DNA from 2 places in the Bradyrhizobium sp. CCGB12 genome. Region 2 is predicted to be linked to the other one. Evidence: riboswitches for the same ligand, from Rfam matches in the RefSeq annotation. Region 2 holds a riboswitch; the other holds the start of a gene.

Region 1 (14,485 bases), 1.5 Mb from region 2:
CCGCTTTCGGTCGACACCTATATCGAACGCACGCTGTCGCAGGCGCGCGGCATTCTGGTGCGCCTGATCGGCGGTGAGTCCTACTGGCCGTACGGGTTGGCTGCACTTCAACAACTCGCCAAAGACCGCAACATCGTAGTCGCCGTGCTGCCGGCGGACGGCCGCGATGACACGCGGCTCGATGCGTACTCGACCTTGCCGGTCTCGACACTGCGCCGGCTCAAGGTGCTCTGCGACACCGGTGGTCCGGTCGCGGCGCAGGCGGCGATTGCGCAGCTCGCGCTGGCCTCGGGTCTCTATGCCGGCCCGGTCGTCGGCGAGATGAATGTGCCCGAGATGGGATTCTATGATCCCGCACGTGGTGTCATTGCGGCGCCGTCGGCGGGTGAGGGCAAGCCGCTCGCGCTTGTGACGTTCTATCGCTCCTATCTCACCTCCGCGGATACGGGGCCGGTTGATGCCTTGATCGCCTCGCTGCGCGAGCGCGGCTTTGACGCCTATGGCGTCTTCGTCACCTCGCTGAAAGCTGCGGGCGTCGCCGATTGGTTGCGCGCGCATCTCGCGCAAAATCCTGCGGCGGCGATCGTCAATGCGACGGCGTTCTCTGCCGTGGGCGACGATGGCACGACGCCGTTCGATGCCGCGTCCTGTCCGGTATTTCAGGTCGCGCTTTCGACGGCGCGGCGCGAGGATTGGGCGGAGTCGCTCCGCGGCCTGTCGCCCGGTGATCTCGCGATGCATGTGGTGCTGCCCGAAGTCGACGGCCGCGTATTTACGGGTGTCATTAGCTTCAAGTCGGCAGCCGAGCGCGATCCGGATCTGCAATTCTCGCATCTGGCGCACCGGCCTGATGAGGAGCGCGTAAAGGCTGTCGTGGCGCGCGTCGCGGCCTGGCGTCGCCTTGCGGAGACGCCGGTTGCCGAGAAACGGCTGGCGATCGTGCTATCGAACTATCCGGGCCGGCCGCACCAGATCGCGCATGCGGTTGGGCTCGACGCGCTGGCATCGGTCGAAGCACTGGTGTCCGATCTCGCGGCGGTCGGCTTCGACATTGCGCCGGTCGATGCGCTCGGTGAAGCGCTGCTGAAGCAGAGTTTGAGCTGGAGCGTTGCCGATTATCGCGCGGCGCTCTCGCGCCTTCCGCTAGTTCTGCAAGACGATCTCGCGCAAGCCTGGGGGGCGCCGGAGGATGATCCGACCTGCGGCGACGGCGCGTTTCATTTCGCTGCGATCCGATGCGGCCGCTCGATCATCGCGGTCCAGCCGGAGCGCGGCGATACGTCCGCGCGCGATGCCGATTATCACGATCTCGCCCGCACGCCGCGCCATGGCTATGTCGCGTTCTATCTCTGGCTCCAGGGGCAGGGCAGCGATGCCGTCGTGCACATGGGCGCGCATGGCACGCTGGAATGGCTGCCCGGAAAATCCGTGGCGCTGTCATCCGCCTGTTGGCCGGAGGTGCTGATCGGCGTTCTCCCCGTCATCTATCCTTTCATCGTCAACGATCCCGGCGAGGCCGCGCAGGCCAAGCGACGTATCGGCGCCGTTACGATCGGTCACCTGCCGCCACCGCTGGAAAATTCGGCGGTGCCGGAGGGCCTGCGCCGGCTTGAACGCCTGCTCGACGAATACTCGACGGCCGATGGTCTCGATCCCGCCCGCCGTCAGCGCCTGATCGCCGCGATCCGCGACGAGGCGCGTACGGCCGGGTTGGAAGATGATCTTGGCCTCGATGCATCGGCGGCTCCGGCCGAAGCGATCCCGCGGATCGACCGCTTCGTCTGCGATCTCAAGGAGAGCCAGTTCGGTGACGGCCTGCACGTGTTCGGCCGCGGAGCCTGCGGCGAGGCGGAGCGCGATGCTCTGCGCGCCGCGCTCGCGGGCCAGCGCATTGCGCCGGGGCCGTCCGGCTCGCCCTATCGCGGCCGCCAGGACGTGCTGCCCACGGGGCGCAATCTCTTCGCCGTCGATCCGCGCGCGGTGCCGACGCCATCGGCGCATGCGCAGGGCATCAAGCTCGCCGAAGAGCTGCTCCGCCGTCATTTGCAGGATCACGGCGATTGGCCGAAGGGCCTCGTCGTCGACCTCTGGGGCTCGGCGACGATGCGTACTGCGGGCGAGGAATTCGCGATGGCGCTGCATCTCGCCGGCCTTGCGCCGCGCTGGGATCACGCCTCCGGCCGCGTCACCGGCTACGACATCATCGCGCCGGCCGAGCTCGGCCGCCCCCGCATCGACGTCACGCTGCGCGTCTCGGGTCTGTTCCGCGATGTCTTCTCCGGCCTTGCGCAATTGTTCGAAGCTGCAGCCGAGGCGCTCGCGAGCCGCGAGGACGAGAGCGACGACAATCCCTATCGTCATCGCACCTCGCGCGTATTCGCGCCGCGGCCCGGACAATACGGCGTCGGCCTGTCGGCGATCCCGGATGCCTTCACGCCCGAGACGCGTGATGCCGCCGGGGAAGCCTGGCTGTCGGCGTCGTCCTGGGCATTTTCCGCGGATGGCGCACTGCAGCCGGATCGCGCCGGCATCGAACAGCGGCTCGCGTCCGCTGACGCTTTCGTCCATGTGCAGGACCTGCCGGAAACCGATCTGCTGCTCGCCGCCGACTATGCCGCGCATGAAGCCGGTGTTGCGGCCGCAGCGGCGCATCTCGGGGCGGCAGGGCCGGCGCTCTATCACCTCGACACGACGCGCCCCGACCAGCCGCACGCGCGCACGTTGACCGAGGAAATCTCGCGCGTCGTCCGGGCGCGCGCGGCCAATCCGGCCTGGATCGCGGGCATGCTGCGCCACGGTTTTCGCGGGGTGGCCGAGATCACTGCGACGCTCGAGCACATGGCCGCCTTTGCGCATCTTGCCAGCGCCGTGCCGCCGCATCTGTTCGACCTCTACTACGATGCGACGCTCGGCAATGACGACATCCGCGCCTTCATGGCGCGCGAGAATCCGGCGGCGCTCGCCGCGATGGAGACCTGCTTCACGCGCCTGCATGAGGCCTCGCTCTGGCGAACGCGCCGCAATTCGATCGCGGCTGCGTTGCGGGAGGCATCATGAGCGCTTCCGCGGTCAAGGGCTGGTGTCCCGGCGCGCTGCGGCCGATGCAATCGGGCGACGGGCTCGTGGTTCGCGTGCGCCCGTTCGGGGGGCGGCTCGAGGCAGCGCAGATTGCTGGCCTTGCGGAGCTTGCCGAACGCTTCGGCAATGGCCTGATCGACGTCACGAGCCGCGCCAATCTCCAGATCAGGGGTGTCAGCGATCAGAGCCACCGGCCGTTGCTCGACGGCCTCGCGCGGTTGGGACTGCTCGATCCCGACCCGGAGACGGAAGCTCGCCGCAACATCCTGGTGACGCCGTTCTGGAGCCCCGGCGATGAGACGCAAGCGCTCGCCGCCGAGCTCGAAGAGGCGCTTGCCGACAGCAGGCTCGAGCTCCCCACAAAATTCGGCTTCGCCATCGATGACGGGAGGTCGCGCGTGCTGGCGGGCGATTCCGCCGATGTGCGGATTGAACGCGATCGCACTGGCCGGCTCCTGGTGCGCGCCGATGGTGCGAGGCTCGGCCGTTCCGCTGGGCGTGGCGGGGCCGTGAGCACGGCGCTTGCGCTTGCAGGCTGGTTCATCGCGTCCGGCGGCATCACGGGCGGGCGAGGGCGCATGGCGACCCACATCGCTTCCGGCGCGGCATTGCCCGGAACCTTGCGCGGCGAGACCGAGCCGGCCCCCGTGATGGCCGCGTTGCGGCCCGGACATTATCCGCAAGGTGCCATGGTCGGTGTCGCGTTCGGGCAGATGTTGCACTCGACGCTGCATCAGTTTTCCAGCTGCGGTCATGCGCTGCGGATGACGCCGTGGCGGATGGTTCTGAGCGAGGGCAAGCGTGCGATGCCGAGCGCCGCAGGTCTCATCACCGAGCCCCACGATCCGGCGCTGCGTGTCATCGCCTGCAGCGGCGCCCCGCGGTGCCGCGAGGCGCATGCCGACACCCGCGCGCTCGCCGCTGCGCTCGCGCCGCGCATCGCGCCCGATACGCGACTTCACGTCTCCGGCTGCGCCAAGGGCTGTGCGCATTCCGGCGCCGCTGCGGTGACGCTGGTTGCGACTCGCGTCGGATTCGATCTCGTCCGCGGCGGCTCGACGCACGACGAGCCTGCCCTGCGCGGCCTGAACGGCGCCGACATCATCAGCGATCCCTCCATTCTGGTGGGAGGGCACTGATGCCGCACACTTACGAGACCGACGGCGCGGCGATCTATCGGCAGTCCTTCGCCACCATCCGGGCCGAGGCCGATCTTGCGCGCTTCACGCCGGACGAAGAGCAGGTCGTCGTGCGGATGATCCATGCCGCCGGCATGGTGGGCCTCGAGGCGCATATCCGCTTCACAGAGGGCATGGCGACTGCCGCGCGTGCGGCCTTGAAGAAGGGCGCGCCGATCCTGTGCGACGCGCGCATGGTCTCGGAGGGAATTACGCGCGCGAGATTGCCCGCGGCCAACGCCGTGATCTGCACGCTCAGTGACGCCGCCGTTCCCGCGCTCGCGCAATCCATGCGCAACACGCGCTCGGCCGCGGCGCTGGAGCTGTGGCGACCGCATCTGGGTGGCGCGATCGTCGCAATCGGCAATGCGCCGACCGCGCTGTTTCATCTGCTCAACATGCTGGAGGACCGCGACTGTCCGCGGCCGGCCGCCATCATCGGCTGTCCCGTCGGCTTCGTCGGAGCTGCCGAATCCAAGGCCGCGCTGATGGCCGATCCGCCGGTGCCGGCGCTGACGGTCGAAGGCCGCCTCGGCGGCTCCGCGATCACGGTTGCTGCCGTGAACGCGCTGGCGAGCCGGAGCGAATAGTCATGGGGCGCATCATCTGCTGCGGTCTCGGCCCCGGCGATCCTGATTTGATGAGCGTGCGCGCCGACCGCACGGTGCGCGGGGCACAGCACGTCGCCTATTTCCGCAAGAAGGGCAGGCCGGGGCAGGCGCGCCGCATCGTCGAGGGCATGCTGGCACCTGATGTCACCGAATATCCGATGGAATATCCTGTTACCACGGAGATCGCTTTCGACAGCCCCGAATACGTTCAGCTGCTTGCCGGTTTCTACGACGAATGGGCCGAGCGCCTGGCGCGGCTTTCGCGCGCGGTCGACGTCGTCGTGCTGTGCGAGGGCGATCCCTATTTCTACGGCTCCTTCATGCATCTGCACACGCGCCTGCAAGGCCGCGTCGAGATCGAGGTGATCGCGGGCATTCCCGGCATGGTCGGTTGCTGGAACGGCGTCGGCCAGCCGATCGCGCTCGGCGACGACGTCACGACGGTGCTGATGGGGACGCTGGCCGAAGACGAGCTCGAACGGCGCATGCGCGATTCCGATGCGCTCGTCGTCATGAAGACCGGCCGCAATCTCGCAAAGGTGCGCCGCGCGCTCGCTGCCGCAGGCCGACTGGACGATGCCTGGTTGGTCGAGCGTGGCACCATGCCGGGCGAACGCGTCGCGCGGCTCGCCGAGATCGATGCCGCCGATTGTCCTTACTTCGCGATCGTGCTCGTGCACGGCAAGGGCCGGCATCCGGGCGCGGCCGAATGACGGGCACGCTGACCATCGCAGGCCTCGGGCCGGGCAGCGACGCGCTGGTGACGCCGGAAGTCTCCGCCGCGCTCGCGTCTGCGACCGACATCTTGGGCTACGCGCCGTATGTCGCGCGGGTGCCGCCGCGAGCCGGGCTCACCCTGCATCCCTCTGATAATCGCGAAGAGCTTCATCGCGCGAGCGAAGCCTTGCGGCTCGCCGCCGAAGGCGGGCAGGTCGTGGTCGTTTCCTCCGGCGACCCCGGCGTGTTCGCGATGGCCTCGGCCGTGTTCGAGGCGCTGGAGCAGGCGCCGCAATGGCAGGAACTGCCGATCCGCGTGCTGCCCGGCGTCACCGCGATGCTGGCGGCGGCTGCCCGCGCCGGCGCGCCGCTCGGCCATGATTTCTGCGCGATCAACCTCTCCGACAATCTCAAGCCCTGGACGGTGATCGAGAAGCGGCTGCGACTCGCCGCGGAAGCCGATTTTGCCATCGCGCTGTACAATCCGCGCTCGGCGAGCCGGCCGGAGGGATTTGGCCGCGCGCTCGCCGTGCTCCGGGAGGCCGGCTGCGGCGAGCGTCTCGTGATCTTCGCGCGCGCGATCAGCGGCTCGGATGAGCGGATCGAGACCGTCACGCTGAACGAAGCGACACCCGAAATGGCCGACATGCGCACGCTAGTCATCGTCGGCAATTCGCAGACGCGCCGCGTCGGCCGCTGGGTCTATGCGCCGAGGCGGGCGCGATGACAGAGCCACTGCAGCACTTCAGCGACGCTCTCGACTCGCAGCCGTTCGGGCAGTCTTGGCCGCGCAATCATGATCACGGGCAGGCTGAGCATACGGGCCGCATCGATCTTGGCGCGTGCGCCGTCACCGCCGGAATTGCGGGCGACAATCCATGCGATGCTGCGCGTGCGCATCATCTCAAGCTCACCTTCGAGCGTGAACGGTCCGCGCGACACGATCACATCGGCCGTGAAGGGCAGGGGCTTTTCGGGCGGATCGACGAAGCGCAGCGTATAGGCGTGTTCCGGCCGGCTCGCGAACGGCGCGATATGCTGGCGGCCGATGGCGAGGAACACTTTTGCGGGCGACTTGGGCAGCGCGGCGACCGCGGCGTTGACGTCAGGAATTTCGATCCAGTTGTCGCCGGGCGCTTTCACCCAAGCCGAGCGCTCCAGCGCCATCAGCGGCACGCCGGTTTCCGCGCACGCTTCGACCGCGTTACGGCTCATCTCCGTCGCGAAGGGATGGGTCGCGTCGATCACATGCGTGATGCCTTCGCGCCTGAAATAATCGGCAAGCCCGCTCACGCCACCAAAACCGCCGATGCGGGTCGGCAGCGGCTGATCGGCCGGCGTGCGGGTACGGCCACCATAGGAATAGACGGCATCGATGCCGGCGCGCGCGATCTCCGCGGCGAGCAGGCTCGCATCGGCAGTTCCGCCCAGAATGAGGGCGCGAATCATGGATGATTCCTTGGCTGATCCCTGGCTGACCATCATCGGTATCGGGGAAGATGGCCTTGCGGGGCTATCGGAGGCAAGTCGAAAGGCGCTTGCCAAGGCAGAAACCGTCTTCGGCGGCGAACGTCATCTGGCGCTTGCGGAGGTCGGCGGTCGCGGCCGTCCGTGGCCGGTGCCGTTCGACGCGGATATCGTGCTGAGCTGCCGTGGCCGGCCAACAGCGGTGCTCGCCTCTGGCGATCCCTTCTGGTACGGCGCCGGAGCTATCCTTGCCGAGAAGCTCGAGACAAGCGAGTGGATCGCGCATTCGGCGCCGTCGACATTTTCGCTTGCGGCCGCGCGGCTGGGCTGGCGCCTCGAAGCCGTTGCCTGCCTTGGCCTCCACGCTGCGCCGTTCGAGCGTCTCGTGCCGCACCTTGCACCGGGCGCGCGCATCATTTGCCTGGTGCGCGACGGGAAGGCGGCCAGTGATCTCGCAAAATGGATGAGCGAGCATGGATGGGGAGCCTCGAACTTCTGGACTCTGGCGGCGCTCGGCGGGCCACGCGAAAGCATCAGGGAACATCGTGCCGATGGCTTTGCGGACGACCTCGCTGGAAACCTGATTGCAGTAGCCGTCGAGGCGAAGGGCGGGCAGGGCATGCCCCGCAGTTCGGGACTTTTGGACGATTCCTTCGTCCACGACGGTCAGATCACCAAGCGGCCGGTGCGCGCGCTCGCGCTCTCGGCGCTGGCGCCCCGACCCGGCGAACGGTTGTGGGACATCGGCGCGGGCTCGGGGGCGATCTCGGTCGAGTGGGCGCTGTGCGGCGGGACAGCCATTGCGATCGAAGCGCGCGAGGATCGTGTCGCGAACATTCGCAGCAATGCCGCCGCGTTCGGATTGACGCATCGGATCAGTATCGTCACGGGGCGGGCGCCCGGCGCTCTGGCTGCACTGGACGCGCCGGACGCTGTCTTCATTGGTGGCGGTCTCGATCACGCGATGTTCGATACCGTCTGGTCGCAACTCGCGCCGGGTGCGCGGTTGGTCGCCCATGCAGTCACGTTGGAGACGGAAGCGCTGCTCGGCGAGCTGCACCAGCGTCACGGCGGTGAGCTGATGCGGGTGGAGATCGCGCATGCCGCTCCGCTCGGCCGCTACAGGTCCTGGGAAGCGGCACGGCCTGTGGTGCAATGGAGTGCGGTCCGATGAAGGTTGCCGGGCTCGGATTCAGAAAAGATGCAACGCTGGCCTCATTGCGCGAGGCGCTTCTGGCCGCCGGCGGCACCGACGGCCTTGCGGCGGTGGCGACCGTCAGCGACAAGGCCGACGCCGAAGCGCTAAAGCAGCTCGCGCGCGAATGCGGCCTGCCGATCAAGGCGGTCCCGGCGAATTTGCTGGCCGGCATCGACACGCCGACGCAGTCCAAGCTCGTCACGGAAAAGTTCGCCACCGGCTCGGTTGCCGAGGCCGCGGCGCTCGCGGCGGCCGGCCCTCGCGCGCGGCTGATTGCGACACGGGTGGTCTCGCAGGATCGCACCGCGACTGCGGCGATCGCCGAAGGAGACGGCACATGACGGTGCATTTCATCGGCGCCGGACCCGGTGCTCCCGATTTGCTGACACTGCGCGGACGCGACCTGATCGCGGCTTCTCCGGTCTGCCTCTATGCGGGATCGCTGGTGCCGGAGGGCGTGCTGGCGCATTGCCCGCGAGGGGCGCGCATCGTCAACACTGCACCGATGTCGCTCGACGAGATCATCACGGAGATCGCCGCCGCGCATGCGGAAGGCAAGGATGTCGCGCGGCTGCATTCCGGCGATCTCTCGGTCTGGTCGGCGATGGGCGAGCAGCTTCGTCGCCTGCGCGCGCTCGGCATTCCCTACACCGTGACGCCGGGCGTGCCATCTTTCGCTGCTGCTGCGGCCGCGCTGGAAACCGAGCTGACGCTGCCCGGCCTCGTCCAAACCGTGGTGCTGACACGCACACCAGGTCGCGCCAGCGCGATGCCTGAAGGCGAGAAGCTCGCTGCCTTCGCCGCCACCGGCGCAGTGCTCGCGATCCATCTGTCCATCCATCTGCTCGACAAGGTCGTCGCCGAGCTCACGCCGCATTATGGCGCGGACTGCCCGGTTGCGATCGTCTGGCGCGCGAGCTGGCCGGACCAGCGCATCGTCCGCGCGACCCTCGGCACGCTCGATGCCGCCGTGGGGAGCGAGATGGAGCGCACGGCGCTGATCCTGGTCGGCAAGACGCTTGGCGCTGCGGATTTCGACGAGAGCCGCCTCTATGCCGCCGACTATGACCGCCGCTATCGGCCTGTCGGCACCGAGCCGCGCTTTCCGGAGGTGTCGTGATGGCGGCCGGCCTCGTCATCTCCGCACCTGCCTCTGGCGTCGGCAAGACAACGCTGACGCTGGCGCTCGCGCGCGCCTGGCGCAATCGCGGATTGAACGTGCAGTGCTTCAAGAGCGGCCCCGACTATATCGATCCCGCTTTTCACGCCGCGGCCACGGGACGCGCGTCCGTCAATGTCGATAGCTGGGCGATGGACCGCGGGGGCATCGCGCATCTCGTCAGCCGCGGCGCGGATGCCGACGTCGTGCTGGCCGAGGGCTCGATGGGTCTGTTCGACGGCGTCGCCGCGCGCGGTGTCTCCGGCACCGGCGCCACCGCCGACATCGCGGAGATGCTGGGTTGGCCGGTGGTGCTGGTGATCGATCCCTCGGGACAGGCGCAGACGGCGGCCGCGATTGCCGCGGGCTTGCGCGATTATCGCGCCGGGGTGCGCCTTGCCGGCGTCGTGCTCAATCGCGTCGCTAGCCCGCGTCACGAGGATCTCGTGCGGCGTGCGCTTGATGATGCCGGCATTGCCGTGTTCGGCGCACTGCCGCGCCACGCCGAGATCAGCCTGCCGAAGCGGCATCTCGGCCTGGTGCAGGCCGAGGAGCAGGCGGAGATCGGCAAGCTGATCGACGAGGCCGCGCGCTTCGTCGCCGAGCATGTCGATCTCGATGCGGTGCTGCGCTTCGCTGCAAGCTGGTCGCCGCAGCCTGCCGCGAATGGTCTCAACGTGATGCCGCCCGGCCAGCGCATCGCGCTGGCCCGCGATGCCGCGTTCTCCTTCGTCTATCCGCATATGCTGGAAGCCTGGCGGGGGGCCGGCGCCGAGATCTTGCCGTTCTCGCCGCTGGCCGATGAAGCGCCCGACGCAAGCGCTGACGTCTGCTGGCTGCCCGGCGGCTATCCCGAGCTTCATGCCGGCAAGATCGCGGCCAATGCACGCTTCCGCAGCGGCCTGCGTGCTTTTGCCGAGACGCGGCCCGTGCATGGCGAATGCGGGGGCTATATGGTGCTGGGTGCTGCTTTGACCGACGCCGACGGTATCAGCCATGAGATGGCGGGGCTGCTCGGTCTGGAGACCAGCTTTGCCAAGCGCCGCATGCATCTGGGCTATCGTCTTGCCGAATTGGCCGCGCCGATCCCGGGGCATCAGGTCGGCGCGCGGCTGCGTGGCCACGAGTTTCATTATTCGACCATCCTCGCGCAGCCCGATACGCCGCTGGCGGTCGTGCACGACGCAACCGGCGCGGTCATCGCCGAGACCGGCTCGCGACGGGGCCACGCCACCGGCACGTTCTTCCATCTGATCGCGGAGGACCGGTGAGCGGCTTCGTCACTTTCATCTCCGCCGGCCCCGGCGATCCAGAGCTGCTCACGGTGAAGGGGGCTGCGCGGCTGCGCGAGGCCGACGTCGTGCTCTATGACGACCTTGCCTCCGGCGCGATTCTTGACCTCGCCCGGCCCGGCGCCAATCTCGTCGCAGTGGGCAAACGGGCAGGGCGGCCCTCGACCAAGCAACACCACGTGAACCGCCTTTTGGTCGACTATGCCGCGACAGGTGCGCGTCTGGTGCGCCTCAAGTCCGGCGATGCCGGCATTTTCGGCCGGCTCGAGGAGGAACTGGAGACGCTGCGGGAGGCCGGCATCGGCTACGAGATCATTCCCGGCGTCACCTCGGCCTGCGTTGCCGCCGCGCAAGCCGGCATTCCCCTGACCCGGCGCCACACCTCGCGGCGGGTGCAGTTCGTGACAGGAGCCGACGTTACCGGCGAACTGCCGCCAAACCTGAATTGGGCGGCGCTGGCGGACCCGGAGGCAACGACCGTGGTCTATATGGGCCGGCGCACCTTTCCGGCGCTTGCCGCGAAATTAATCGAACATGGCCTCGCCGCTGATACGCCGGCGCTGTTCGCGGAATCTCTCGGCCGTTCCGACGAGCGGCTGGTCCGTACCACCATTGCCGAACTCGCCGAGCAGCTTGCGCGCGGCGGCGCCGCTTCTACGGCCGCCGTCATCCTGTTCGGGGCGCTGGCGGGGGATTATCCGTCATGATGGCCGCGGTCGCCCTTCGCCCCTTGACGCCCGGCTGGCGAAAGAGGCACACAGGAGAGGCATGGTGCTCGACGCGGCGCAAAGCGCCGGAGCATAATCGGGAATGGGGATGGGCGGACCCAGTTGCGGCGCCCAAAACCCCAGCCGCCCCCGCGACTGTAAGCGGTGAGGGGCTCCGAACCGCCACTGGGCCGCAAGGCACGGGAAGGCCGGAGATCCCCAGTGAACCGCGAGCCAGGAGACCGGCCCTGCACGTTTTGAGGCCAAGGCCGTCGGGTGTGACGGCAGGAAGGATCTGAGCCATGCATATCGAACCCGGAATCGTGACGGGCGCCAAGCTCGTGCTGAGTTACGCAACCGGCATCGCCGCAGGCGGCGTTGCGCTCAAGCTTGCGGTCGAGACCGTGCGCGAGCAGGGCATCGGCTCGCTCGCCGTGCGGACGCTGGCTACCACGGCCCTCGTGTTCGTGTTCTTCGAGATCCTGCCGCACTTCCCGGTCGGCGTCTCCGAAGTGCACTTCATTCTCGGTTCGACGCTATTCCTGTTGTTCGGTGCGGCGCCGGCGGCCCTCGGCCTTGCGTTCGGCCTGCTGCTTCAGGGCGTGTTCTTCGAGCCCGCCGACATCCCGCAATATGGCATGAACGTCACGACGCTGCTGGTGCCGCTATTCGCGATCCAGGCGATCGCCACGCGGATCATTCCGCGCAACACCGCCTATGTCGATTTGAGGTATCGTCAGGCTTTGGCGCTTTCGACGACCTACCAGGCCGGCGTGATCGCCTGGGTGGCGTTCTGGGCGCTCTATGGCTCCGGCTTTGCTATGACGAACCTCGCCAACATCGCGACGTTCGCCGCGTCCTATGCGCTGGTGATCGTGATCGAGCCGCTCGCCGATCTCGCGGTGCTGGCGCTGGCGAAATCGCTGCGCGGTGTCACCGCGCCCGGCCTCGTCACGCCGCGCCTGCACAACGCGGCATAAGAGACCAGCGAAGGACGGTGCGGCCGTCCTTCGCGCTCGCGATGCTCACGCTCTCCCTGATAGGCATCGGTTGCGGCGATCCCGGGCAGCTCACGCGCGCCGCGATCCGTGCCATCAACGCCGCCGATCTCGTCCTGATCCCCCGCAAGGGGACGGCGAAATCCGATCTTGCGGATCTGCGGCGAACGATCTGCGCGGACGTGCTCACCAGCGCGAGCACGCGGATCGCCGAGTTCGATCTTCCCGTGCGCGATGCGGGCGAGACGGATTACCGCAAGGGCGTGGACGATTGGCACGATGCCGTGGCCGCGACCTGGTCGCAAACGATCGCGAATCATCTCGAAGGTAACGGCAAGGTCGCGCTGTTGATCTGGGGCGATCCATCGCTTTACGATTCCTCGCTGCGCATCGCACGGCGGCTCAATCCGTTGCCTGATATAGAGGTCGTGCCCGGGATCACCTCGATCCAGGCGTTGTGCGCGGCGCATGCGCTGCCGCTCAACGACATCGGCGAGCCGTTCCTGGTCACGACAGGCCGCCGCCTGCGCGAAGGCGGCTGGCCGCAGGGCGTCGACACCGTGGTGGTGATGCTCGACGGCGGCGCGGCGTTCCAGTCGCTCGATCCGGCCGGGCTCCACATCTGGTGGGGCGCCTATCTCGGCATGCCCGATCAGATCATCATGTCTGGTCCGCTCGCCGAAGTCGGCCCGCGCATCGTCGCCCTGCGGCAAGAGGCGCGCGAGCGGCATGGCTGGATCATGGACAGCTACATTCTCAAGCGCCTGATGTAAGCGAGGCAGCATGCTCCCCGAATGGGTCACCCAGAAATGCCCTGAGATCTCCGCGCATCATCGCGAGGCAGCGATCGGGCGGCAGGCGCAATTGACCAAGCCGACCGGCGCTCTCGGCCGGCTCGAGCAGCTCGCCATCGAGCTTGCGGGCCTGCAGGCGACGGAGCAGCCCCGCGCCGCGCGCGTGCCGATCATCGTGTTCGCCGGTGATCACGGCATCGTCGCGCAGGGCGTGTCGGCCTATCCGCAAGCCGTGACCATCGCGATGATGGCGAATTTTGCCTCGGGCGGTGCTGCGATCTCGGTGCTGGCGCGTGAGCTTAGCTCGAACCTCGAAGTCGTCGATGCCGGTACGCTGGCCGAGGCGGAGATGGCGGGCGTCGTTACCGACAAGCCGCGTCGTGGCACGCGCGATTTCAGCGTCGAAGCCGCGCTCACACCTGCCGAGTTGGCATTCGCCTTCGAAACCGGTCGGCGCGCCGTCGCGCGCGCGGAGGCCCATCAGCCCGATCTCCTGATCTTCGGAGAGATGGGCATCGGCAACACCACGACGGCGGCGGCGATTGCAGCAAGCCTGCTCGGCATCAACGCCGAGGAGATCGCGGGCAGCGGTACCGGCATCGACGCGGCCGGCCGCGTGCATAAGGCGCGCGTGATTGATGCTGCAATCGCGCGGCATGGCGTTGCGGGAGCGACGCCGGAGCAGATCCTGTGTGCCATCGGCGGTTTGGAGATCGCGGCGATCTCAGGCGCCATCATTGCGGCCGCACAGCGCCGCATCCCCGTATTGATCGATGGCTTCATCGTGTCGGTCGCAGCGCTCGTAGCCGTACGTCTCAATCCCTCGTGCCGGCCGTTCCTGTTGCCGTCGCATCAATCGGCAGAGCAGGGGCATCGGCTGGTGCTGCGTGCGCTGAACGTGCAGCCGTTGATCAGCCTCGATCTCAGGCTCGGCGAGGGATCGGGCGCCGCGATCGCATTGCCGCTGGTGCGCCTCGCCTGCAGCCTCCACAACGGCATGGCAACCTTCGCGCAGGCCAATGTGCCGGACCGGCCGGCCTGATACGCATCAAGCCGCGCGCTGATTGACCGACACGACGCGCCAGCCGCTCGCGAGCCGGTCGATCCGGGTCAGCGACAGCGGATCGATCACGAAGCGCAAGGCCCCTTGCGGTGTCAGATCCAGCGCGATGCAGAGTGCAGCGCGGATCGTGCCGGAATGCACGACGAGCGTTGCTGGTCCGGCTCCGATCCGTGACAGACCCAGCCGGACGCGCGCGACCTGATCTTCAAAGCTCTCGCCGCCC
Region 2 (14,626 bases):
ACGCCTACGGTTTCGACTCGCAAACCGGCGAGTATGGCAATTTGGTTACGAAGGGCATCATTGATCCGACTAAGGTCGTGCGCACCGCGATCCAGAACGCTGCCTCGGTTGCCGCGCTCCTGATCACCACGGAAGCCATGGTCGCCGAGCTGCCGAAGAAGAACGGGGCCATCCCCGCCATGCCGCCGGGCGGCGGCATGGGGGGCATGGGCGGCATGGACTTCTGACCAGCTATCTCAAAATGGGACCCCGGCAGCAAATGCCGGGGTCTTCTCTTCGGCGCAGAGCTCTTGTCCACATCGCGGTTCTGGTGCGCTAGTGCTCCCGGATATGACGATCAGCAGCTGCCGTGGCGCTGGAACCTCGGATCAACCCGAGCGCCCTAAGAGATCCCGGGCTTGCGGTCGTGGAACAAGCAGCATCGCAGGCAATGCGAATCTCACTGGAATGATTACGAACTGAGCGTATCCAGGCGCAATGAGAACCGCCAAGCGAAAATGTCGCATCGTCCTATCGCCTCTGCGCAATCGGCAACCGTACGCGGAGCCGGCTAACAGCACTATTGGCCAGAGGTTGGACGGCGCTAGGAGCAAAGCAAGCCAGCGATCGTCCGCCAACTGCAGAATCACCATCTGCACCGGCGCTTACTGACCGAGCTAAACGGATGCGCATGTACTGGGTGGTGGTCTTTCGTGAAAACGATCCTCATCTCTTCTATTTGAGCCGATCTGTTGCACGGTCGACAATCAGAAGAGCTCAATCGAGCCGGAAGCGCTTTCGCCCAAGCGCTACGATTTCCCGGTCGGTCGAGGGATGGCTTGTCTCAAGGCGGATGGTGAGGTCGCGCCTGTTCGTTCTCAGAAAGTGCGTCAGCTTGGTCTTTTCGGTCTCCGGTCCGACGATCAGCAGATCGGTACAGCTACTCAGGGCGCTACCTACCCTGACGAGAAAAGTTGAATCGTCATTCACGCCGGAAGCTCCAATCGTACACACTTTATGAGCGCGCACGGTCGCGGCGCCAACGCCTGTTAGTCCTATGAAGAATATCTTGGCGATAGGGTTCTCGATCCACACTACCGCGTGCGATTGAATCTGCTCTGCCATTTTCTTTCCCCTCAATGGGAGCGCAAGGCGCACGCATTCTTTGCGGCTGATGATGCGGAACACGGCTCCTACAAGCAGCCGTATTCGGAACCAGCGTTGGTGGATCGGCGGGAGATCGCGTTTACCCTCAGAGCCTTGCTGCTGGGAAAGCGCCAGCTTCATGCCTCAGGCTGCGTCTTCACCACTGAAGGCTAGCCGATTTCCGCTCCATGTCGTCCCGAATCCCGCGAAAGCTCCTTTGAGGAGAGCTCTTGCCGCCGTCAGAGCTCACGCGGACTTGCGAATAACTGGATGGAGTCATAGAGCGCAAGTTAGCCCGAGATGGGGCTATCACTGCGAAAATGAAATCGCGATAATCTGCCGTTACGTGAACCTCGCTCGCTTCAAGTTTCGTCATTCTTTAGGGTACAAGCAGGACCGCTCCGTGATCTGCCCCGCTCAAACGCGCTGATGCTGACAGGCCACCAGCTGCGCGGCCTGAACGAACTGCCCCGCCGACATTACTCAATCCACAAGCCTCTTGGATGCATAAGTGTATTCGAGTGCCAGCCGGCGAGCCTGTTCCAAGAGATTGGCGCCCGCGCTGTGTCCGCCCTCGAAATTCTCAAAGTAGAAATACGGCTGGCCGAGGGCAGCAAGCCTGGCGGCTGCCTTGCGGCCGTGCGCCGGGTGCACGCGATCATCCTTTGTGGAGGTGAGAATGAAAGGTACCGGGTAGTTTTTGCCCTGGGCCAGTTTCTGATAAGGCGAGTAGGCCTCCAGCCATCCGCGCTGCTCGGTCACGGCGGGATCACCATATTCACCGATGTAGGAGGCGCCCGCGCCCAACTTTGTAAACCGAAGCATGTCGAGCAGCGGCACCTCCACGATCGCAGCGTTGAAAAGGTCGGGTCGCTGAGTAATTGCGGTGCCTACCAGCAGACCTCCCTGGCTGCCGCCGATCACGCCCAACCGGCCCGGAGAGGTGATCTTCCGGCGAATCAGGTCCTCGGCAACAGCGATGAAATCATCCCACGTCCGCTGCTTTGTTGCCCCCTGGGCGGCCTTGTGCCATCGCGGTCCAAACTCGCCGCCGCCGCGCAGGTTTGCAACAACATATGCATTGCCCTGCTCAAGCCAGAGGCGCCCCATCGCTCCGGCATACGATGGCAGGAGCGAAGCTTGAAACCCACCATAACCGGTGAGAAGGGTTGGGATCGGCTCCCCGAGCGTTGCGTTCTTTGGACGCACCAGAAAGTAGGGAATCCGAGTCCCATCGAGCGAAGCTGCCTCGAACTGCTCCACAACGTGGCTGGACGCGTTGAACCGAGGAGGTGTCGTCTTCAGAATCTCGAGACGTTTGGTTGCCGCGTCAAAGTGCCAGAGGGAAGTCGGCACGAGATAGCTGGAGACCGTGAACAGCACCTCGTCCGTTTCAGCGCGAGCGGCTGACAGGCTGACGTTTTTGTTGACAGAGAGCGGGATCGGCGCGGCCCGCCACGTTCCCTGGTCGTAGCTATAGGTGAAAGCCTTGCTTTGAACATTGTCAAGGATCGTTAGGATCAAAACGTTCTTGGTGACCGCGAGCCCGCTGAGCGCATGCCGAGCCTCGGGCTGGAAGACCACCGACGGCGTCGCGCGCAGCGGATCCTGCTTCCACTCGGCCAGGTCATACGAGACAATCGATCCGGCAGCAAAGTCGGTGCTGCCGGACGGCGCCCAGTCTTCGTCGAGCGTCACTATCAGGCGGTCACTGGCGATGCCAACGATGTTCGCCCTTTTTGGCAAGTTAAGCTTGATCGGTCCGTCGGGCCCGAAGAGCACATACTCCTGCTCGAAGAAGCTGATGGCGCGCATGGCGCCGATCGCATGAATCTTGCCTTCACTGTCCCGCAGCACGAATGGCGCCGTCATCGCATCGTTCGGCTCCCCACGAAACACCTCGCGCGCTTGAACGAGCGGCTGAGCGCGCTTGAGCTCCTTCACGATGAAGGGATAGCCCCCCGGCGTCATGGTCCCTTCGCCCCAATCTCGCGCAATGAGTATGGTGTCGCGGTCGACCCAGCTGACGCTCTGCTTTCCCTCCGGAAGATCGAACCCCGTTGGTACGAAGGCCTTGGCATACCGATCGAACTCGCGAATGAACACGGCGTCTTTTCCGCCGTCAGAAAGCTCCACGAGGCAGAGGCGCTCTTCGGGCGGCAGGCAGCTAACGCCCTTGAAGACCCAGTTCTTCTTCTCCGTGACGGCCAGCTCGTCAATGCTGAGAATAGTCTCCCAGTGTGGCTCCGGGCTGCGATAGCTGTTGAATGTGGTATGCCGCCAGATGCCTCGCACGTGGCTTTCGTCCTGCCAAAAATTGTCGAGCCCCTGCCGCTCCAACGAAACATACGGGATCCGGTCCTTGGCTTGAAGGATGCCCAGCGCCTCTTCATAGAATCGGTGATACCGGGGATCTGATTGGAGCGCTGCGAGCGTTTTATCGTTCTCGGCGCGCGCCCAAGCGAGTGCGCGTGGTCCGTCGATCTCCTCGAGCCAAAGGAACGGATCCTCCACCTCAGTGGTAGGGACCCGCTTCTGGGGCAACGCCGGAGCGCCCAAACATGCCATTGAGAGCAACGCGGCGGCGAGGAGTGACTGCTTCATAGAACGTATCCTGAACTGCTTGAGCGGTGCGGCTGGCGCAATTTGAAGCTGGCCAGAGCGAACGGACAATGTGCATTCGGTCACGACAACAGATGCGCGCCGGACCGTGCCCGGCCGCATCGAAGCAAGCGGCGTGCCGTAAGAGATTTGAAGGTCCCCCGTAGCTCAGCTGTAGCAGGTCGGCTTAGACCTGACACTGCGGTGTTGGCTCCGACAGTATTGTCGCAAGTTCTACGCTTCTGCCGAACTTGGCAACGTTTGTCCGCTCTGTTTTACAAATTCGCCCGTGATTGCGCCAAATGGACTCTCGGCTTGTCCCAGTTGAACGGCTCATATTCAGAAACAGCCATCCATACAGTCGCAAACATTTCCGGGTAAAAGCTCGCACTCCGCCGGCTCAATGATCATTTCGTGCAATCTCGCGGGTGCATTCTCTCTCCCGCATCAGGGCCAACGTGCTTTAGCTATTCACCAGGAGCGGAGCCCTATTGTGGGCTCGCTATTCACTGACCTTGGCGGATGATGCGGCGTGCCTAGGCCAGATTGGTCTTGCCCCGGGGGCCTCTCGCGCCGCGACAGTGGTCGTGAGGTCCTGCTCGTCAAGGGAATCGGCGGAATACATTCTGGCTATCCAACTTCGTTCCGCACTCGGCAGAAACTGCGCTGCGAATATGCCGCCAAATACTGCATTGGAGAGAGGCTACCGGTGTCCTGGCATACGGCGCAAGACCCGAATGGGAACAAAGCGCTTGAACCTGACGCTGCGTCAGGACGTAGTCTGAAATTCGTGATGAAGGTCGCGGCCACCCTTCAGATTCTGATCGGAGCCGTTTCGGAACCACGCTCGATGAGAGTGCTACTGGTCCGAGGGCGAGCGCTTCGATCACTTACCTGTGTCACTCGGTTGGCGCAGCGCAATTTTGTTAGTCGCTGGTTCTGCAGCGAGGCGGAGCCCGAAGGTCACGCAACGCGCTTGCGAAGCGCGCTGAGAGGAAATACATGTGCGAAGACTGCCTCCCCTTCCTGCGTCGTCCGACGGCGCCATCCCGCCGTTCTCTAATGCTGTTCGCTGCTTCGGCGGCGGGCATACTGCTTGGCGGCAAGATTGCGAGCGCGGCGGACCCAACAGCGCCGCCCAAACCATGCAACTTGCTCTCGCCAAAGGCTGCGCTGAAGCGACTAATGGAAGGCAATACGCGCTATGTTCGAGGCGTGGCGCGTGGCGGCGACTTCAGGCACGAACGCAAAGCTCTGGTCGGCGGTCAAAATCCATATGCGGCAGTCCTAACCTGCGCCGATTCACGAATTGTCCCTGAGTATGTTTTCAATAGCGGGCTTGGCGATCTGTTCGTTTGCCGCGTGGCTGGCAATTGCGCCAACGATGAGACCATCGCCAGCATGGAATATGCGGTGCACGTGCTGAAGACGCCGCTAATCCTGGTCCTCGGCCATGATCGCTGCGGCGCCATCGGTGCCGCCATCGAATCCTTAGAGGATGACACTATTCTGCCCGGGCACATTCCATCGCTCGTTGCTGCACTTGCGCCCGCGGTAAAGGCTTCTTCGCAGGAGAGCGGGGATGCACTCGCCAATGCGATCCGGCAAAATGTGGCTGAGAACGTCTATAAGCTCATGTCAGCAGCCCCGCTTCTGAAGATGGCAATCGAACAGAACAGGCTGAAGGTGGTCGGGGGTCTTTATCGGCTCGAGACCGGCAGAGTCGATCTGCTGAGCTGACGGTCGTGCAAGTCGAGCCGCCGCAGGTGGCCAAGATATCGAGCCAACTGAAATCAATGTATAGCGCAGCGTCCATTGGATTGACCTGACAAATCGCTTTAGACGAGAATGTTACGAAGGGCTGGCCGCTTCCTAGAGCACGGGCCAGCCAGTCGTCAGCGCGGCACGACCGTTCTCGTGATGTACCATCCAGATGAGCAGAGCTCGTCATGCCCCTCACGACAATTCTTCAATCGGAGACCTTGCCGGTAAGTCGCCTGTTCGCTCGGACCATCTGATGCCGTTCTTGGCCAAAAGGGCCCTGTCTCGCTCAAGATCGCCGAATATACCTGGCATTGGTATAGCAAACGAGAAGGTTCGATATAGTGTGAAGGTTCATGTCGACTAAGCAAACCGCGCGAGCTTCCAGAACAGATTAGCTAGGAAGTTACAGACGATCTTGGCGACTCTGAGCGCCAGTACGTTTAGTAATTTTGTGCAGCCGCTCGCGAAAGGCCTTGAATCACACGTAACGTCACATTGTACAATCTTGAACGAAGTCGCGAACATCGAGGAGAGCGGGCTATGCGAAGCGAGATGGCGTTGGACGGAACTCGAAAGCATATGACGCAAAAACTGAAAATCCTCAGCGAAGCATGCCATGCCCTGACGCTAAGGAGTAGTCTGCGCGGCGCCAGACACGCGAGCGAATACTGACCAAGTTGCCCGCCTTGTCGCGTGTGCCGATTGCGAAGGCTATTCTCGTCTTCAGCAGCGATGGAGGCGATACCAAATTTAAGTCGAATGTCGATTTGGCATTAGAATTTGCGGCACCTCCTGACCGCAAATAAGCCGTTGGCAGCCCTCTCTTTGCCGACGCTTGGTGCGATGTGTAGCAGCATCGCTCCGTTCCAGACTGACTTTAGCCCGGCCTCAGAAAATGAGGCCGGGCCTTTTTTGCTTACTGGCGGTACGATGCTTCCTATGTCGACGCCGCAACTGCTCTCCAGGTTGGGCTTACAGCGGCGAGTTCGCGAAAGGGTCGCTCCGCTTCGTTGGCTTACGGCGCCGCAAAAGACTCCCGCAAGAGTTAAAGGACGCAGCTGAGCAGCCCGGCTATTGCCAGCTTGGCTGTACCACCCATCCCTTCGCCCTCAGCAGTAAACCGCCAGGGGAGCGCATCATCGAACCTCTGTCGGAGCAGTCTAGCAAGCCCGCGCAAGGGCTATCACCATGGCTGGAGCGGGTCGTCATTGTTCCGCGCAACGTTTCACTAGCACGATAAAGCCGCCATCAGAGAAGGCAGCCTCAAGCAAGTTTCAGCCCTTCTGTCACGCCTCGAGACGTTAGAGGACGAAACTTCTGCACCAATTCAGAGATGGAATTTCGCTCAAAAACGCTTATTCTTGAGCAAGACGTCGCCCTCAACTTCGCGTGGATAGTGAGTCGCCACTTCGAAGAGAGGTAATAGATCGAGAATGGCTCGCAAGGACAACTGCCCTTCGTAGAGCTCCCGGTCGCTGTATTCCGTGTAGAGGAAGCGCGTGTTGCTCAACGTCTGCGTCCCTCCAGCGATGACATCAGACTCGGCTCCTTGCACATCCATCCAGATCAAATCAATATTGTGCAGCCCGGCTTCGCTGCACCAGTCGTCCAGCCTTCGCGTTTCAACTGAGATGGGGTTGTCGAAGCGGACCCAATCATATTCAGTGAGATGGTTTTTGGGTCGGCGAATTGAGCCAGAGAGGTCCCATTCTTTTGCATCTCCTTCTCCATTACTTGGATGGAAATCCACCTTCCCATTTCGATGGCTGACCGCGATTTCGAAGAGATTGACCTTGTCGAGATACGGACCCATGTTCTTCTTGAATCGAGCGCTCGCTCGGGGATCCGGCTCAAAGCAGTATAGTTGGGCGCCTGAACACAGTTCGAGAAACTGTTTCGCGTCCGTTCCATCGTTGCAACCGATGTCCAGGATAACCGGATTTGGCTTCTGAAGCAGCGAAAGGATATGCTGATGTTCGTCGACTTTTTCCATTGGCGCGGTGATCCACTGAAGCTTCCCTCTTCTAAAGCGGAATCACACGCGATGCGCCACGATGCAACGCATATCAACGTATATAGTCTATATCAACGTATATGATCGCAATGTCGGCCTGACAGCCCAGCATGGTCCTTGTAGCTACGTCACCTGTTTTCGAGAAGCCAAGGTCGAGTTGCGCGCTGGCGATTTATCTATCGTGACATCAAGTCATTGACAGCACCGATTTCACGCGCCGGACAACCGCATTGACCAGAAGGCCTGTGCTCAGTACGACAAAGGCCATCATAACCTGCCCACCGGCGCGGATGCCGCGCAAGAAGGCGATTTGTTCCTACGGCCGCGCGGCGTTATCGACGATACCCGCCAGCGCGCAACTCAAATGGTCGATCCACCCCATCTATCCCGATCAAGGTCAATCACCGGCATGCTGAAGCCGCAGCTCGACAGGCATGATGTGTCAGTGGCGCGTGAACGTGAGGCCAGCCCAACCGCGGCCAATGCAATGCCACAATTGCAAGGCGACGTGCCGACTAATCGGCGACATCGAGCCAATCGACGCCTGCCTGTACTTCCATCAAAAGCGTTTGCTTTGCGTATGGATTGGCGGAGGTGTTACGCGAAGCAGAATTGCGCACTGGATTATCTCTCCAGCACATCACGATCGCGCCTGCATCTGTGCAAGCAAGATAGCTGCCTCGGAAGGTCCCAACCCAACGATGCCTACGAAGCCGGGTGGCGGCATCGGAATATCCCGATTAATGGGCTTCCAAAGATGCAGGCAGTACCGACTGTTATTCACGTATTGCGAATGGGGCGGATGCAGCTGCATCACACATTCCTCTTCGTCCCAAAACAGGTCCTTAACGAAACACATCTCGTCCCAATTTGGACAACGCCGTGGCGTCGAGACGGAGACATGCTCCCAGCCTGGGCGGACCAGTGCGGTGATGTTGAGCTTACAGCCACAGGGCCCTTGCACAAGAAAATGGCCACAAGGACCTGATCCAGGAGCACTCGCAAGTCGGCCAGATCGTATGCGCCCCGTCTCAAGCTTTTCTATGATCTGCGATCGCACACTCGCTCCTTTGGTCGGCGCATATCGTTGAATCCCGCATAGATGACGTTATTCGCCATCTTACCAAGAGGCTCCGGCTGCGCCTCAGCCCCAAACTCAGGCACTATCGCCCGGGATACCGACGCATCTTAAACCACCAGCTAAGAGTGGTTGATGTCGATCATCACCCACTCCAATGACGTCTATCGAACTCTGATGGCTTCTCTCCACATTCCACGAAGCCTCTCATCGTCACACCGAGACGGTGCTTGCACGTTTGCGCCACATCGCCTGCTGTCAGGTGCCAGTTGCTGCACGACAGCGTGAGCTTGATGGGGCTTTTGTCATACAATGAGCGTGACCGACGAGCGCCTACCGGTTCAGTAGTAGAGAGAGACGCTACATTATGTCGCTAACCATCCCTGGTCCATTCAAGACCTGGCAACGTAATTGGTAGCAACGGAACTCCTATCTGGTCCCCTCACCCAGTTTGGTCGCAAACACGATGATAGCTCATCGATCGTGCCTCCCAATGTAAGTTGGTCGTTCGAATGCCCTCGCTGCCCCCCCGAGCCTGAAACAGTGACAATAAGTCATCTGTGTGGCGCCACGAATATTTTACGCTTGGTGCCGACGAGCGCTTCCATCGTCTGTGCAGACAGTCACTAGCTCCTTGAAGATTTGCTCTGCCTTGACGCGAGACTTTCCAGGATAGGGAGGATCGCCTCAGCTTTAACTTCTTGTCCGACCGACTCGTCGCGACCCCGCGCAGTAACTCATGAGTCGCTCTGGAAACGCATCCCTCCAAGTTTATCGTCTCCGATCGCCAACCGTGTCCAGAGTAATGTGGCGCAAGATTGCGCGCAGATCAGTAGTAAAGCCGTTGGATTTCGGCACCGCGCTGCAGTGTGACAAGACCGCGCGTTGAGTATTCACAAGAAGTGTTTAACCGCAACTGATCGCTCTAATAGCCAACGCTCGGCCGGGTATAGCCGGCTGTTGATGCGTTCGCCCGGCCTCAGACTGTAACTTGCTTGGCATGCTCAAATTGAGCGCGGCTATATCTTTGAGGGGCAATACTGCAACTGGCCCGATTCTCGCAGGAGCGTCGACTAACCTGTCGAGTGTGATTGAGTTCGAACGTTGACTTATCCTGCAGCGATCGCCGATGCACGACGCAAGCGTCACTTACCGATATATCCGAGGCGGCAGTGGCGATCTCTACGGCCCCACAACACGGTCCATTTCATTCTGGCGTGGAGCTCCCAACTACAGGTGAACGACTGGCGATGACCCTTCAATTTCACCGAGCCGTCGAGCACCTGGAAGTATGGAGCGCAACTGGCCGTAGTTTCTCATTTGTGATCACCTATGCGACCCCGACCGGCCCCGGCTTTCACGGACGTTCCGGCTATGTGGCGTCGTGGCGACCGCTTGGCGATAGCCGTGGCGCCATAAAAATCGGTGGTTCGCCCTTCCGAACGTTCGCCACGGCTGAGGGGGCTTGCAATAGGATGCTCGAATACCTGACGGGGGACAACTGATGTGATGCTGAACAAGTGCGCCGTGCTACGGAGCCTTGACCAAGAATGTCCTGCAGCCTTTGGCGCTCGAGGACACCTTCCTGGAATGTCTCACCAGCAGACTTCTCGCCCAGCCGCCATCAAGCTGCGAGAACATCCTTAAACATTGCCGCATTGCTTGAGCGCCTTTCGGCCGATAGCTCCCAGCGAATGAGGAGAAGCTAAGCCGTGCAGGCATACTTCTGTTTGAAAGGACGCCTTCTCGTGTCGGTGATGTCCGGCTTAGGACGTCTATGTCGATAACCCGACAATGGCGTAGCTAAATCACTCTGCCGGCCGGCTCAGACGCCGCTTTTCTCAGCGCTGTGACGTTCTTCGCATGGCATGCCGATTGCCGATGATGACCGTAGCCGCCAATGCGACGCAGGTCTCGCTGGAGCCAACTCAGCAGCATATGTCGCCATGGCTCTTGATCAGTGTAGGAAGAACGCTGCCCCATGAGACAACCGACGCTCAAACGCAACACCGCCTATTGCAGATCACATGGCAATGATTCGCGACCGAGGAGGGTTTGGAACTACGGGCTGATTGCAGCGCTCCTTTTTAATGCGCTGCTCTGGGCTGGGATATGGCGGGCAGTCGCGATGCTCTTTCACTGAAATGCTCTTCAAAACTTGCAGCCCGGATGTCCGTGAAGCTGCCAAACTGCTAGCGGCCTCAAGGCCCGAGTTGGTCGACGCGCCGCTTTTCCGGATGCCAAGGCTTCACGCCTCTTGGAAGAAGGTGCGTACGTAGCCAGCAAACGGTCGATTAAGCGACTGGTTCACCATCCAATTCCGGTCGGAGGGCACAAACCGAGGGCGCGACCAGCTAGCGGCGGAAGTCTGATCACCGGTCAGTTCCGCGGTCGTGAGCCAGGGCGCCAACCTCGCCGTCGTCGGCGACCCGCTCGAGGCTCTGTCGGGAAGCTGCGGAGCACTAGAACTCTGGGCTTAGGTCTGGCTCGCGCCACTTCATGCACGCTACCAGTTTTGGGCGGCCGCACTAGCACGTCATACTCTTTGGCGAACTTGAACAGCCACTCTCGATCTTCGCTCCCAACAAAGATGCCATCAGTTCGCGTTGCTTCCGCACGGCCGCGCCAATGATCGCGATTTACAACTTACTCTTTATGGCGCTGTGCATGCAACAAATGCGACGCCGGTGCTCCGTACCTTTACATAATCTGGTTTGCCGCAACGCGACTCCGTCCGAGATGCGCTCGGCGCAAACACTCTCCCTCGTAGTGATCGCAACATTCCGTCGCGTTCTGATCAAATGCTATGTGTACTTCGCGACGCTCTCGATAGCATCACGGCTTTTCGACACGAGATCGCCACAACGCCCTGCCCCCAGTCCGACAGAGCGCGCCAGGCTTCATTGCCGTTCCGTCAAAGTGAGATGAAATCGCCCAGCAGGCACATGCCGCCTCAGATTCGCGCCGGAACGCTCTTTTAAAAGGTCCTCCACGGCTTCGTCGGATAAGCCGCGTCGCGACGCCCCGAATTGATCGAGACTCCGAAGTCGAAGACCAGACGCCTCTGCCTGCGCACCCACTGTTTCCGATGACCACACTTCGCGACCATGATCTGGCGGTCGCCAGCAGCCAGCCGATGGCAAACGGTACCGGAGACGTGTGAAGCCCGCGCGCGCACAAATGGTCGGCAGATATTTACAATCCACTCGGGCGGACGTCACGAGGCTTGGCCATGCGTTGCGGCTCGGATCAGATGTCTCCCCATTTGGCGTGTGTCCAATCGGCCAGGAGGATGCGGCCGCGATGTTGAAGGGTTGACGAAACGATTGTTTTGCAGGAAGTTGATTCCGTCCGAGGTTCTCTGGGTCTCGCTTGATCCGGAGCTAAGAGGGAAGCCGGTGTGATGCCGGCGCTGCCCCCGCAACTGTAAGCGGCGAGCCGCTGTCCAATATTGTCACTGAGGCCGGTTGGCTTCGGGAAGGCCGGACAGCAGCGATGATCCGCGAGCCAGGAGACCTGCCCCGGCAACGATTTCGTCCACGGGCGGGGTGTCCCGGTGGTGCGTCAAGCAGTTGCCACTGCGGCGGCCTGTACCTGCGCGCATCCACCTTCGCCTCGCCTCCAAACATGGGGTTGAAGCGATGTCCAACATTTCAGTTCGCGTTGCAACGCTGGGTATGCCGCGCATCGGTCCGCGCCGCGAACTCAAATTCGCGGTTGAGAGCTACTGGGCCGGTAAGTCAAGCGAAGCGCAGCTCTTGGAGGCTGCGGCCGGACTTCGTCTCGCCAACTGGGCCCGGCAAAAGTCGCTCGGCGCGACCGTCATTCCTTCGAACGACTTCTCGCTCTATGACCATGTGCTCGATACCAGCGTGATGGTCGGCGCGATTCCCGACGTTTACGGTTGGGTGGCAGGGCCGGTGTCACTCAAGACCTACTTCGCCATGGCGCGCGGCGCAGAAGAATATGCAGATCGTGGGCATGCCGATCATCGACACGGCGCGGCAGCGCAGGAAATGACAAAGTGGTTCGACACCAACTACCATTACATGGTCCCGGAACTTCGCAAGGACCAAACCTTCAAGCTTTCCTCGCGTAAGCCGATTGAGGAATACGAGGAGGCAAAGAGCCTTGGATACCAGACGCGCTCCGTGCTGGTTGGACCCGTCACCTTCCTGAAACTCGGCAAGAGCGCAGATCCAGCGTTCAATCCACTGTTGCTGCTGGACCAGCTTCTACCGGTCTATGTCGATGTCCTTCGTGAACTAGCCGCGCGAGGTGCGGAATGGGTTCAGCTCGACGAGCCCTGCCTAGTCCTTGACCTAGACGAAGCATCACGCGGCTCATTGCGGCGGGCATATACCCATTTCGCAAAGCAGGTACCCGGCCTCAAAATCATGCTGGCTACCTATTTCGGGAGCCTCGGCGACAATCTCGATACAGCCTTGGCCTTGCCCGTGGCTGGCGTTCACGTCGACCTGGTTCGGGGCTCAGATCAGTTGAGCCTCATCGCCGCCATAGCCCGGAGCGATCTCGTTCTCTCACTTGGAGTCATTGATGGGCGAAATGTCTGGCGCTCCAATCTGCCGGACTTGTTCAACAAGCTGGCGCCCACTATCGCAAAGCTGGGTCATGACCGCGTCGAGATCGCTCCTTCATGTTCGCTGCTTCATGTCCCAGTCGACCTGGAGCTCGAAAGCGATCTCGATTTCGATGTAAAGAGTTGGCTGTCGTTCTCGGTCCAGAAAATCAAGGAACTGGCCACATTGGGAAGTGCGCTCGCCGGCAATCATGCCCATGTATCTCGCCGCCTTGCGGCTTCCAAACGGGCGGCCGTGGCTCGCGAGAAGTCGTCTAAGATTCACAACGCCGATGTCACCCGACGTATGACGACGATTGGCCAAACAATGCGTCGCCGCGACAGGCCGTACGCTGAGCGTGTCGAGCTTCAGCGCGCGCGATTCGCCTTCCCAGCGTACCCAACGACGACGATTGGATCATTCCCGCAGACTGCGGAGATTCGTCGTGCCCGTGCGTCCCACGCGCAGGGAACGTTGAGTGACGCGCAGTACGAGCAGTTTCTCAAAGCGGAAACGGCGCGTGCAGTGAGATGGCAGGACGACATAGGGCTCGATGTGCTCGTGCATGGCGAGTTCGAGCGAAATGACATGGTGCAGTATTTCGGTGAGAAGCTATCGGGCTTCGCCTTCACGAAACACGGCTGGGTTCAGTCCTATGGCTCACGCTACGTCCGTCCGCCGATTCTGTTTGGAGACGTCTCCCGTCCGAGGCCGATGACGGTCGACTGGTGGCGCTATGCGCAGTCGATGACCGAGAAGCCGGTGAAGGCAATGTTAACTGGGCCGGTGACCATTCTGAACTGGTCGTTTGTTCGTGATGATATCCCCCGGAGCAAGGCTTGCGTACAGATCGCGCTCGCGATCCGGGACGAGGTGGCCGACCTTCAGAACGCCGGAGCAAAAATCATTCAGATAGACGAGGCGGCGTTGCGTGAAGGATTGCCGCTGCGCAAGTCACAGTGGAAAAGCTATCTCGATTGGGCCGTAGACAGCTTTCGCATTTGCTCTTCAGTCGTTGCAGACGAAACGCAGATTCATACTCATATGTGTTATTCCGAATTTAACGACATCATTGATGCTATCGCGGATATGGATGCCGACGTCATTTCGATCGAGACGTCGCGATCGAAGATGGAACTGCTGGACGCCTTCAGGAGCTACAAGTACCCAAATCAGATCGGTCCGGGCGTCTATGACATCCATTCGCCGCGCGTTCCTGATACGGCCGAGATGAAACACCTCCTGACGCTCGCGCGCCAACAGCTCTCCGACTCTCAACTATGGATTAATCCCGATTGCGGCCTGAAAACCCGAAAGTGGGAGGAAGTGCGTCCGGCCTTGGTTAACATGGTCGCAGCTGCCCGGGAGCTACGAGCGGCAACCTGATCTCTGCGGATCGAACTTTACCCTTCCGTTCACGAGAAAAACCCGGCGCTTCGCGATCATTAGACCGACTGAAAAGCA

What was found. Region 2 has a riboswitch for cobalamin ahead of metE (5-methyltetrahydropteroyltriglutamate--homocysteine S-methyltransferase). Riboswitches for the same ligand answer to the same signal wherever they lie in the genome.
Region 1: another riboswitch for cobalamin. It lies ahead of NLM27_RS18720 (energy-coupling factor ABC transporter permease); the one in region 2 lies ahead of metE (5-methyltetrahydropteroyltriglutamate--homocysteine S-methyltransferase).

Annotation. Positions count from the first base shown of each region.
Region 1 is NZ_JANADO010000001.1:3,951,527-3,966,011, reverse strand. It holds gene cobN (cobaltochelatase subunit CobN) at 1-3,057, shown strand, start outside; gene cobG (precorrin-3B synthase) at 3,054-4,217, shown strand; gene NLM27_RS18765 (precorrin-8X methylmutase) at 4,217-4,846, shown strand; gene NLM27_RS18760 (precorrin-2 C(20)-methyltransferase) at 4,849-5,580, shown strand; gene cobJ (precorrin-3B C(17)-methyltransferase) at 5,577-6,311, shown strand; gene NLM27_RS18750 (cobalt-precorrin-6A reductase) at 6,287-7,033, opposite strand; gene cbiE (precorrin-6y C5,15-methyltransferase (decarboxylating) subunit CbiE) at 7,044-8,225, shown strand; gene NLM27_RS18740 (cobalamin biosynthesis protein) at 8,222-8,590, shown strand; gene cobM (precorrin-4 C(11)-methyltransferase) at 8,587-9,369, shown strand; gene NLM27_RS18730 (cobyrinate a,c-diamide synthase) at 9,369-10,679, shown strand; gene cobA (uroporphyrinogen-III C-methyltransferase) at 10,676-11,407, shown strand; cobalamin riboswitch at 11,453-11,673, shown strand; gene NLM27_RS18720 (energy-coupling factor ABC transporter permease) at 11,710-12,387, shown strand; gene cobF (precorrin-6A synthase (deacetylating)) at 12,429-13,178, shown strand; gene cobT (nicotinate-nucleotide--dimethylbenzimidazole phosphoribosyltransferase) at 13,189-14,241, shown strand; gene NLM27_RS18705 (histidine phosphatase family protein) at 14,248-14,485, opposite strand, start outside.
Region 2 is NZ_JANADO010000001.1:5,481,288-5,495,913, forward strand. It holds gene groL (chaperonin GroEL) at 1-227, shown strand, start outside; gene NLM27_RS25370 (hypothetical protein) at 757-1,266, opposite strand; gene NLM27_RS25375 (prolyl oligopeptidase family protein) at 1,609-3,729, opposite strand; gene NLM27_RS25380 (carbonic anhydrase) at 4,729-5,466, shown strand; gene NLM27_RS25385 (FkbM family methyltransferase) at 6,836-7,483, opposite strand; cobalamin riboswitch at 11,929-12,121, shown strand; gene metE (5-methyltetrahydropteroyltriglutamate--homocysteine S-methyltransferase) at 12,224-14,548, shown strand.